One region of the Rhodococcus sp. Q genome, then DNA from elsewhere that is predicted to be linked to it. Evidence: riboswitches for the same ligand, from Rfam matches in the RefSeq annotation. Region 1 holds a riboswitch; the other holds the start of a gene.
What was found. A riboswitch is a leader RNA that binds a small molecule or an ion and turns the genes downstream of it on or off. The one in region 1 is predicted to bind thiamine pyrophosphate.
Positions count from the first base shown of each region.

Region 2: it holds a riboswitch for thiamine pyrophosphate, as region 1 does, so the genes downstream of both, FFS72_RS17075 (TenA family protein) here and thiO (glycine oxidase ThiO) in region 1, are expected to answer to the same signal.

Region 1 is NZ_SCOY01000027.1:41,047-46,293, forward strand. It holds gene ppk2 (polyphosphate kinase 2) at 1-599, opposite strand, end outside; gene FFS72_RS20435 (thiazole synthase) at 754-1,518, opposite strand; gene thiS (sulfur carrier protein ThiS) at 1,523-1,738, opposite strand; gene thiO (glycine oxidase ThiO) at 1,735-2,823, opposite strand; TPP riboswitch at 2,820-2,931, opposite strand; gene thiE (thiamine phosphate synthase) at 2,958-3,668, shown strand; gene FFS72_RS20455 (NUDIX hydrolase) at 3,807-4,679, opposite strand; gene FFS72_RS20460 (GlnX family signal transduction membrane protein) at 4,940-5,247, shown strand, end outside.
Region 2 is NZ_SCOY01000018.1:52,536-57,782, reverse strand. It holds gene FFS72_RS17090 (response regulator) at 1-54, shown strand, start outside; gene FFS72_RS17085 (UvrD-helicase domain-containing protein) at 91-2,580, opposite strand; gene FFS72_RS17080 (chorismate mutase) at 2,864-3,169, shown strand; TPP riboswitch at 3,402-3,497, shown strand; gene FFS72_RS17075 (TenA family protein) at 3,485-4,276, shown strand; gene FFS72_RS17070 (ABC transporter substrate-binding protein) at 4,285-5,247, shown strand, end outside.

The DNA.
Region 1 (5,247 bases):
CGGGCGACGAACCGTGCGTGCTGCTCCTCCCGCCCGACCGAGAACCAGAACTTGATCAGGTGTATTCCGGACTGGACGAGCATCCGCTCGAATTCCGGTGCGGAGCGGGTGAATTCGAGGTACTCGGTGGGCGTGCAGTAGCCCATGACCCGTTCGACGCCTGCCCGGTTGTACCAGGACCGGTCCATCAGCACGATCTCGCCACCCGCGGGCAGATGCGCGACGTACCGCTGGAAGTACCACTGGGTGCGTTCCCGTTCGGTCGGCTTCTCGAGAGCCATGACGCGAGCGCCACGAGGATTGAGGTGCTCGGTGAACCGCTTGATGGCGCCACCCTTGCCGGCCGCATCGCGTCCCTCGAAGATGATGACGATCTTCTCGTCGTTCTCCTTCACCCATGCCTGCAGCTTGAGCAGCTCGATCTGCAGCGCCCGCTTCCGGTGCTCGTACTGACGCCGGGTCATCTTCTTGTCGTACGGGTAGCCGTGCCGCCACGGGGCGTCGGGGCTGTCGTCCGGGCGCGTGCGTCCGGACTTGCGGAGAAGCTCGCCGATCTCGTCGATCTCCGGGGTCACGTCGATGGTTTCGGGACTGGCCAGTTCGAAACTGCCCGGCTCCCGCCCGTCACCCTGCCGACCGTCGTGCGACTGCCCGTGCTGATGATCGCTCACCTTTTCGAGCCTACCGCCGCGACGGCAGGCCGTCAGGTTTCATACAGTGGCGGGCTGTCAGGTTTCATACAGTGGCGGGCCGTCAGGACTCCAACGCGGGTGAGGACGCCTGCGCCCAGAACCGCTTCGGGATGCGTCCCGCGTTCCGTGCCAACCGTCCCGCCGTCACGGCGGAGGCCATCGCGGACGCCATCAACGCCGGATCCTTCGCCCGTGTCACGGCGGTCGCCAGCAGTACGGCGTCACAGCCGAGCTCCATCGCGAGCGCCGCGTCACTGGCCGTACCGATGCCCGCATCGAGGATCACCGGCACTCCGGCGGCATCGACGATCATCTCGATGTTGTGCGGATTGCAGATCCCGAGCCCGGTCCCGATCGGCGCACCCAGCGGCATGACGGCTGCGCAGCCGACGTCCTCGAGCCGCTTCGCCAGCACCGGGTCGTCGGTGGTGTACGGCAGCACGGTGAAGCCGTCGTCGACGAGTTGCTCTGCGGCAGAAACCAGTTCGATGGCGTCGGGCAGCAGTGTCCGGTCGTCGGCGATGACCTCGAGCTTGACCCAGTTCGTCTCCAACGCCTCGCGCGCGAGCTGTGCGGTCAGGACCGCCTCGGCGGCGCCTCGGCACCCGGCGGTGTTCGGCAGCAGTGCGATCCCGAGGCGGCGCAGCAGGTCGAGGACGCCGGTGCCGCCGACGGCGTCGACGCGGCGCATCGCGACGGTCGTCAGTTCGGTGCCCGACGCGACGAGCGCCTCCTCCAGCACCGCCAGGTTCGCGGCCCCTCCGGTACCCATGATGAGGCGCGACCCGAACTGCCTGCCCTCGATCGTCAACACGTCAGCCGCCACCACGTCAGCCACCCTGCACCGCGGTGAGAATCTCTATTTCCCAACCCTTTTCGACCGGGCTGTCCCACGACGTCCGGGGGAACACCGCGCCGTCCACGGCGACGGCGATGCCCTTCTCCGGCAACCCGAGGTGTGCCAGCAGCTGCGCCACCGTCAACGCCTCGGACAGCTGGTGGTCCTCACCGTTGACGGTGATCCCGATGTTCACGCTGTTCGTCATCCCATCCTCATTCGTGTGTCGGTCGCTGTCGTCCCGAAACGCTCGGGCTTGCAGGCCTCCGCCTCCGGCAGCGGACTGCCGGACAGTTCCGCGACCACCGCGTCCGCCGACAGCGGCGTCAGCAGAATCCCGTTACGCCCGTGGCCTGCGGCGACCACGACCTTCTCCGACACCCGTCCGAGGATCGGCAGGTTGTCGGGGCTCATGGGCCGCAGCCCGGCGGTGGTCTCGTGCAGTTCGTACTCGCCGAGGCTCGGCATCAGCGCCTGAGCGTCGAGGATCAGGTCGCGGACCCCGGCGACGGTGACCGCGGTGTCCTCACCGGACTCGTGCTGGGTCGCGCCGACGACGAGACCGTTGCCGCGGGGAACGAGGTAGACGGGCCTGCCGTGGACGCTGGCGCGGATGGTGCGCGACGGCGCGGGCGCGACACCGGGGCGGTGACGCAGTCGCAGCACCTCACCCTTGACCGGTCGGACGGGCAGACCGGGCCACAGTCGCGCGGACGCCGTACCGGCGGCGACCACCACCCGGTCGGCGGCCAGACCGTCCGGATCGGTGACGGCCTCGGCGACGAATCGGACGCCTGCCGCCTCCCCCGCCGACCGCAACGCCCGGACGAGCGCGCGATTGTCGACGGCGAACTCCGCCGCAGCCAACAGGCCGAGCCGGATCGTCGGTGCCAGCGCCGGTTCCAGTGCCCGGACCTGGGGACGCGTCAGCAGGTCGAGGTGGTACCCACGCCCGTCCAGCCAGTCGGCGACCGTTCGCAGGTCGGCGGCATCCGCTCCGTCGAGGGCCACCGTCATCGAGCTCTGCGAGGTGAACAGCGTCTCGCCCGTCGCCCGCTCCAACTCGGCACCGAAGTCCGGCCACCTGTCCAGCGACGCAGCACCGACCGTGAGAACCGCGTCCTCCCCCGGCCAGCCCTCGGACAGCGGGGCGAGCATGCCGCCCGCCACCCACGATGCCCCGGACCCGACCCGCGGGTCGTACACCGTGACCGTCCATCCGGCCTGCGCCGCACGCCACGCGATCGACAATCCGATCACGCCGCCACCGACGACCGCGACGGTTCCGCTCATCACTCCACCTCACTCCCTGCGCCGGCATGATCCGGGTCAGGTCTGACGGTCGGGGCCCGCGGGCCCCCTCTCAGCCCCGCGTTCGCCGGGACTCCCGTGTCACATCTGTTGCCTCAGAGACTACCTTTGGACGCGTGCCCCCCTCGCATGCCGGTCAACGACCCACACCGCGCGAACGCCTCGCCACGGCGCGCTTGTACCTCTGCACCGACGCCCGGCGCGAACGCGGCGACCTGGCGAAGTTCGCCGATGCCGCACTGTCCGGCGGAGTCGACATCATCCAGCTCCGCGACAAGGGCTCGGCGGGCGAACGCCAGTTCGGCCGGATCGAGGCGAAGGAAGAACTCGCGGCTCTCGCCGAGCTCGCCGCCGTGTGCCGCCGCCACGGCGCGCTCCTCGCCGTCAACGACCGCGCCGACCTCGCGCTCGCGGCGGGCGCCGACGTCCTGCACCTCGGCCAGGGCGACCTCCCGGTGCACTACGCGCGCCGGATCGTCGGCCCCGACGTCGTGATCGGCCGGTCCACGGGCAGCCGCGCGCAGGCGCAACTCGCCGCCATCGAGGACGGCGTCGACTACTTCGCCACCGGCCCGGTGTGGGCCACCCCGACGAAGCCCGGCCGCACTGCCGCGAGCCTCGACCTGGTCCGGCAGGTTGCCGAGTCGCAGCCGACGATGCCGTGGTTCGCGATCGGCGGTATCGACGAGCAGCGACTCCCGGAGGTCCTGGACGCGGGCGCGACCCGCATCTGCGTCGTGCGCGCGATCACCGAGGCCCGCGACCCGCAGGCCGCGGCCCGTCGCCTCGCCGACGCCCTCGACAGCAACATCGCCGCGAGCAGCTGACCCCGCTTTCTTTCCGCCACCCGGGCTGTCATCCCGCCGCGGCTTCCTTCCTGAATGGCCCATTCATTCGGTCTGACCGAATGGGTGGGCCATTCAGGAACAGCGCGCGAAGGGTGCCCGGAACCAGCGGGGGGAGCGTCAGCCCAACCAGGACAGGACGGTCGACGGCGCGAGGCGCAGCACCGATTCGGGGAGCCGGGCCTGCAGACCGCGATCGGCGGTGACGACCGCCGTCAACTCGGCGACGACTTCGGTGAGCGTCGCCGAGTGCGATCTCGCCGACGCCAGTTCGGCGAGGGCGTCGTCGCCGCTGCCGGACGCGACGTGGACGGGCACCCGCGCGTCGACCGCGACGGCGTCCACCGCCTGACCTTCGAGAACCGCTTCGACGCGGGGTAGCCAGCCGAAGCCGCCGCCGGGGAGTTCGATGGTGCGGGGCAGGGTTGCTGCGAGGTCGGCGAGGAGGCGTCCCGTTGCTCCTGCACGGTCCCGCCACCAGCCGTCGGGACGCGATCCGAGGACGTTCGCGGTGTCGAGGAGCAGCCGGACGGGTGTCGCGCGGAGTCCGGGCCAGCTCGCGGCGAAGCCGGGATGCAGCGGGAGGTCGGTGACCTGCTCTTCGGGGACCCAGCGCAGTTCGGTGCTCTCCCCGTTGGGGACGGTGGACAGCGCGGTCGCGGCGTCCGCGACGACCGTCGTGTAGGTCCAGGGCCCGCTGGTCGCGTGCGCGGTGACGCGTTCGGCGCGGACCTGGACATGTTCGACCGAGATACCGGCTTCCTCGCCTGCCTCGCGGATCGCGGCGTGGGTGGTGGTCTCGTGGGAGTCGCGGGCGCCGCCGGGCAACGCCCAGGTTCCGCCCTGATGACTCCACGCCGCGCGATGCTGCAGCAGCACTGCCGATCCGCCGCCCGGCGCCGGTGCGCGGAGCAGCAGTCCGGCGGCGCCGTGACGCCCCCAGTAGCGGCTGCCGTCATCACTTTCGGCCCAACCGTCCCCGTCACCGCGCATCGACTTCGCTCACCTGCCCCGTGTTCCGACTGCCACGCGCACGGCCGGAGGACCGGACACGGGACGAGTCACGTGCCCTCGAAGATAACCAGTCGTTCGACCCGAAGCGCGGGTACTGCTTATATGCTGCCCCCTGTCCGACGTTCGAGCCAGGTTCGAAGGGATGCGCGGTGGTAGTTCGGGTGGCCCCGTCGACGCGTCCGCGCGGCGTCGGGACGGCAGCCGACCCGGTCGGTGCGCGTGCACGGAGGCGTGCCCTCGTGCGGACCACTCCGGCGCAGATCACCGCGGTCGGTATCGGGTTGATCGTGATCGCGATCGTGTCGGGAGTCGTGGCCGCCGCGCAGGTGACGGACCGGGAGCGGACGCTCGACACCCTGCACAGCGAAGTCGAGCCGCTCGCCCACGCGGCCCAGGACATCTACAGCTCGCTGTCCATCGCGGACGCCGCCGCGACGACCGCGTTCCTGGCGGGTGGGATCGAGCCGGCGGAGGTCCGCGACCGGTACACCCTCTCCATCGGCGACGCCTCCGCCGATCTGGTCGACGCCGCCGCGGGCATCGACGA
Region 2 (5,247 bases), on a different contig from region 1:
ATCGTGTACGCGTTCGACCACGGCATCGTGACCCCCGGCGCTCCCACCCCCTGAGGGTGGGCCGTCAGAGCTTGACCTGACGGCGAGCCGTCAGAGCTTGATCATCGGCACGCCGCCGATGAGCATCAGGCGCACCTTGCCCGCGGAGCCGAAGTCCACGGTCACCGTTGCCGTCGGGCCTGCGCCCTTCGTCTCCAGGACGGTGCCGAGGCCGTACTTGTCGTGGCTGACCCGGTCGCCGACCGCGAGCACGAGGTGGTTGTTGCGAGGCCGTGCGGCGCCGAAACTCGGTGCCGCCTCCGCCTTCTCACGACCCCCGTAGCCGCCGCCACCGAAACCACCACCGCCGCCGTAGCCGCCACCGTAGCCCTGTCCGCCGCGGAACCGGCCGCCGCCGATCGCACCGCCCATACCCGGCCCGGGGTCCTCCCGACGCCAGTCGATGAGGTGCTGCGGAATCTCCTGCAGGAACCGTGATTCCGGATTGGTGATCGGCTGCCCCCACGCGGAGCGCAGCACGGCACGCGAGACGTACAGCCGCTGCCGTGCCCGGGTGATGCCCACGTACGCGAGGCGTCGCTCCTCGGACAACTCCGCGGGATCGCCGAGAGCCCGCATGTGCGGGAACTGGCCGTCCTCCCATCCGGTGACGAAGACGACGGGAAACTCGAGGCCCTTCGCGGTGTGCAGCGTCATCATCGTGACCACGCCGTCGCCGTTGTCGGGAAGTTGATCGGAGTCCGCGACCAGCGACACCCGTTCGAGGAACGCGGCCAGCGAACCCGGATCGGGTTCGCCGTCACCGAGCGCGGGATCGTCCTCGCCCGCGGCCGCGAGCGCACCTTCGAGGGCCTCGTCGATCTCGGACTCGATACCTGCGGCGTTCCGGGCGTCGGAGCTGAATTCACGTGCGACGCTGACCAGTTCGTTGAGGTTGTCGAGCCGGGCACCGTCCTGCGGGTCGCTGCTGGCCTCGAGCTCCGCCCGGTAGCGGGTCTTGTCGAGTACCGACTCGACCACGTCGCCGATATCGATCAGTCCGGCGTCGTCGGGCTGCATGCCGTCCCGGATCTCGTCCATCATCTCGACGAACGCGACGATCGCCTTCTGCGAGCGGGTGTTCAGCAGCGGAACGGTGCCCGCGGCGGCGTCACGCAGGGCCGCGGCGAAACCGATGCCCCGCCGCTCGGCGTGCACGGAGACGCACGCCTCCGCGCGGTCGCCGATGCCGCGGCGGGGGGTGTTGAGGATGCGGCGCAGACTGACCGTGTCGTCGGGGTTCTCCAGCACCCGCAGGTACGCGACGGCGTCACGCACCTCCTTGCGCTCGTAGAACCGGACCCCGCCGACCACCTTGTACGGCAGCCCGAGCCGGATGAACACCTCTTCCAGCGCGCGGGAGGAGTTGTTCGTCCGGTAGAAGACGGCGACGTCGCCGAACTTCGCGTCCCCGGCGTCGACGAGCCGGTCGATCTCGGACGCCACGAACGATGCCTCGTCGTGCTCGTTGTCGGCGACGTACCCGATGATCAGTTCGCCCTCGCCGGAGTCCGTCCACAGTTTCTTGTCCCGGCGTCCGGTGTTGCGGGAGATGACGGCGTTGGCGGCCGTCAGGATGTTCTGGGTGGAGCGGTAGTTCTGTTCGAGGAGGATCGTCCGCGCCTGCGGGTAGTCGCGCTCGAACTCCTCGATGTTGCGGATGGTCGCGCCGCGGAACGCGTAGATCGACTGGTCCGCGTCACCGACGACACACAGTTCCGATGGCGGAACCTGGCCTGAGGTCGGCACCGCCGCCGTGCCTGCTCCCTCCTCGCCGACGAGGGTGCGCACGAGCACGTACTGGGCGTGGTTGGTGTCCTGGTACTCGTCGACGAGGACGTGCCGGAAGCGGCGCCGGTAGTACTCGGCGACCTGCGGGTGCCGCTGCAGGACCGAGACGGTCTCGCCGATCAGGTCGTCGAAGTCGAGGGCGTTCGCGGCCCGCAGTCGGGCCTGGTAGTGCCCGTACACCCGCGCGACCAGCCGAACCACCTCGTTGGTGTCACGGTCGGCGTCCTCGGCCGCCTGCTCCGGTCCGATCAGCTCGTTCTTCAGGTTCGAGATGTGCGTGGCCAGCAGCCGAGCCGAGTACTTCTTCTGGTCGATCTCGAGGTCCTTCGAGATCATCGTCAGCAGCCGGCGCGAGTCGTCCGCGTCGTAGATGGTGAAGTTCGAGTTCAGGCCGGGCAGCAACGCCGCCTGCATACGCAGGATTCGCACACACGTCGAGTGGAACGTCGCCACCCACATGTTCCCGCCGCGCGGACCGACCAACTGGGAGACGCGTTCGCGCATCTCCGCGGCCGCCTTGTTCGTGAACGTGATCGCCAGGATCTGACTCGGCGTGGCATCTCGTTCGGCGAGCAGGTAGGCGATGCGGCGGGTCAGGACGGCGGTCTTGCCCGACCCGGCGCCCGCCACGATGAGCAGCGGCGACCCCGTGTGGACGACAGCCTCCCGCTGTTGCGGGTTCAGTCCGTCGAGGAGATCCGCGGTGGATGTGCGGTGGCCGGCCTGGGCTGCAGCGGAGAATGTGTTCATTGCCCGTCCACGCTACCGCCGGGCGCCGACATCGGGGTCCGCCGCCCGCACCCCAACCGGGCGCACCCCCTCGAGCATGGCAAAATGGGGCCATGCTCAGCGCCTTCGATCGCCACCACTGGCGATTTTTCTACGGGTACCGGACTCCGGTGCCCGTGGCCTGAACACCCCCCACGAGCCCCGCGGTCCGCAACAGCGATCCGGGGCTTTTTCGTGAAACGCCTGGATCGGGTAACGACCGGCGGGGCCGACGACGATCCAGTGTGTGACACGAGGAGAAGACATGAACGCGGCGAACGACGCAGGTTCGAACGGCGACGTCCCCACCACCGAGATCCCGACCACCGAGGCCGAGATCGACGCACTCCGCAAGGAGATCGACCGGCTCGACGCCGAGATCCTCGCCGCGATCAAGCGCCGCAGCGAGGTGTCGCAGATCATCGGCCGCACCCGCATGGCGTCCGGCGGCCCCCGCCTCGTGCACAGCCGGGAGATGAAGGTCCTCGAGCGTTTCGGCGAGCTCGGCCAGGAGGGTCACACCCTCGCGATGCTGCTGCTGCGACTCGGCCGCGGACCGCTGGGTCGCTGAGCCGGGACCGGCAGACTCGGACAATCCGGGCGGCGCCCGGTGGATCCACTCGCCGCGGCCGCTCGTGCGGCCTCGGCGTCCTGACCTACCCTTTCCCCCACCGACAACGGCTGCACCGACGGCGTGTCGTCGTGACTTCGTTCGGGTGATCGGCGTCCGAGGAGCCCTCGGTGGCCGCATTCCCTGGCCCAGCCCCTCCGGCCGCCCGATCCCGTGCTGATACCGTCGTCGGTGTTCTGACACGGGGTGCTCCGCGAACGCGGGGCTGAGATGAGACCCGAGAACCTGTCCAGGTAATGCTGACGAAGGGATGTCATGGTTTTGCGCGCGCCTGTCACGGAATCCGAAGGATTCACCGATGTCACGGAATCCGAAGGATTCACCGATGGCACGGAATCCGGCGGATTCACCGGGGGCACCGAGTCCGGAGGATTCACCGAGTACCTCTGGGATCGGACGAAGACCCTGCGGGTCGCGATCGACGACCTCGAGTTCCTGCGCCGTCTCGGCGACGGCACGCTGCCGCTCGAGGCGTTCCGCACCTACGTCGAGCAGGACTCGCTGTACCTCGCCGGATACTCGAAGGCCTTGGCCATCCTCGCGTCGAAGTCGCCTGACCCGCAGACCGCGGCGTTCTGGGCGAACTCGTCCGCGGCCGCGGCCACCGTGGAAACGGCCCTGCACGCGGATCTGCTCGAGGGTGGCCTGCTGCCGCCGCGCGCCGGTGAGCCGGAACCGTCGCAGGCGTGCCTCGGCTACGTGTCGTACCTGATCGCGACCGCGGCCACGCAGCCGTACGCGGTCGGCGCGGCGGCGGCGCTGCCGTGCTTCTGGATCTACGCCGACGTGGGACGTGGTCTGGCCGCGAGCGCCGCGGAGGTGCTCGCGGCAGATCCGGGGCACCCGTACGCGCAGTGGGTCACGACCTATGACGCCGAGGAGTTCCAGCAGTCCGCGGCGACCGCGCGGTCGCTGGTCGACGCTGCGGCCGAGGTCGCCGGCGAGGCGGAGCGCGACGCGATGGTCACCGCGTTCACCGTCGCGACCCGGTACGAGCTCCTGTTCTGGGACACCGCCCTGAACACCCAGCCCTGGCCGGCGTCGTGAGCGGTCGCATGAGGCGCGCCCTCACCGGGATTGCCGCCGCCGCACTGGCTTTGACGACGCTGAGTGCCTGCGGTCAGGACGGCGGGTCCGACGAGACCATCCGGTTTGCGCTGGACTGGACGCCGAACACCAACCACACCGGCTTCTTCGTGGCGCAGCAGCGCGGCTACTTCGCCGACGCGGGTCTCGACGTCGAGGTGCTGCCGTACAACAACACGTCCGTCGACACGGTGGTCGACGCAGGCAACGCCGAATTCGGTATCAGCACCCACAATTCGTCGACGTTCTCCCGCGCGTCCGGTGCGCACACGCTGTCCGTGCTCGCACCCTTGCAGCACTGGGCGACGGGGATCGGCGTCAAGGCGGACCGTACCGACATCACCCGCCCGAAGGATCTGGACGGCAAGACCTACGCCGGCTTCGGTGATCCCGGCGAGGAGGAAGCTCTCCAGCAGGTGATCCGGAACGATGGTGGCACAGGCCAGTTCACGTCCGTCACGCTCGGAACGTCGGCGTACGAGGCCGTCTATTCCGGCAAGGCGGACTTCACCGTCTCCTACCTCGCGTGGGAGGGCATCGAGGCCGAGCATCACGGCACACCGATGACGTACTTCCGCTACACCGACTACGGTTTCCCGGACGCCTACGCCATCGTCGTCGATGCCAACGAGGACTGGCTGGGCGCCAACCCGGAGCGGGCGGCGAAGTTCGTGCAGGCACTGCAGCGCGGCTACCAGTTCGCCGCGGACAATCCGGACCAGGCGGCGCAGGACCTCATCGACGCCAACCCCGGCGCCTTCAACGACGAGACGCTGGTGGTCGAGAGCCAGCGGATGCTCGCCGCCGAGTTCATGAAGGACGCCGATGGCAAGGTGGGCACCCAGACCGCGGAGCAGTGGGCCGCGAACTCCGGCTTCCTCTACCGAAGCGGGCTTCTCACCGGCCCCGACGGCGCTGCGTTGACCGAGGAA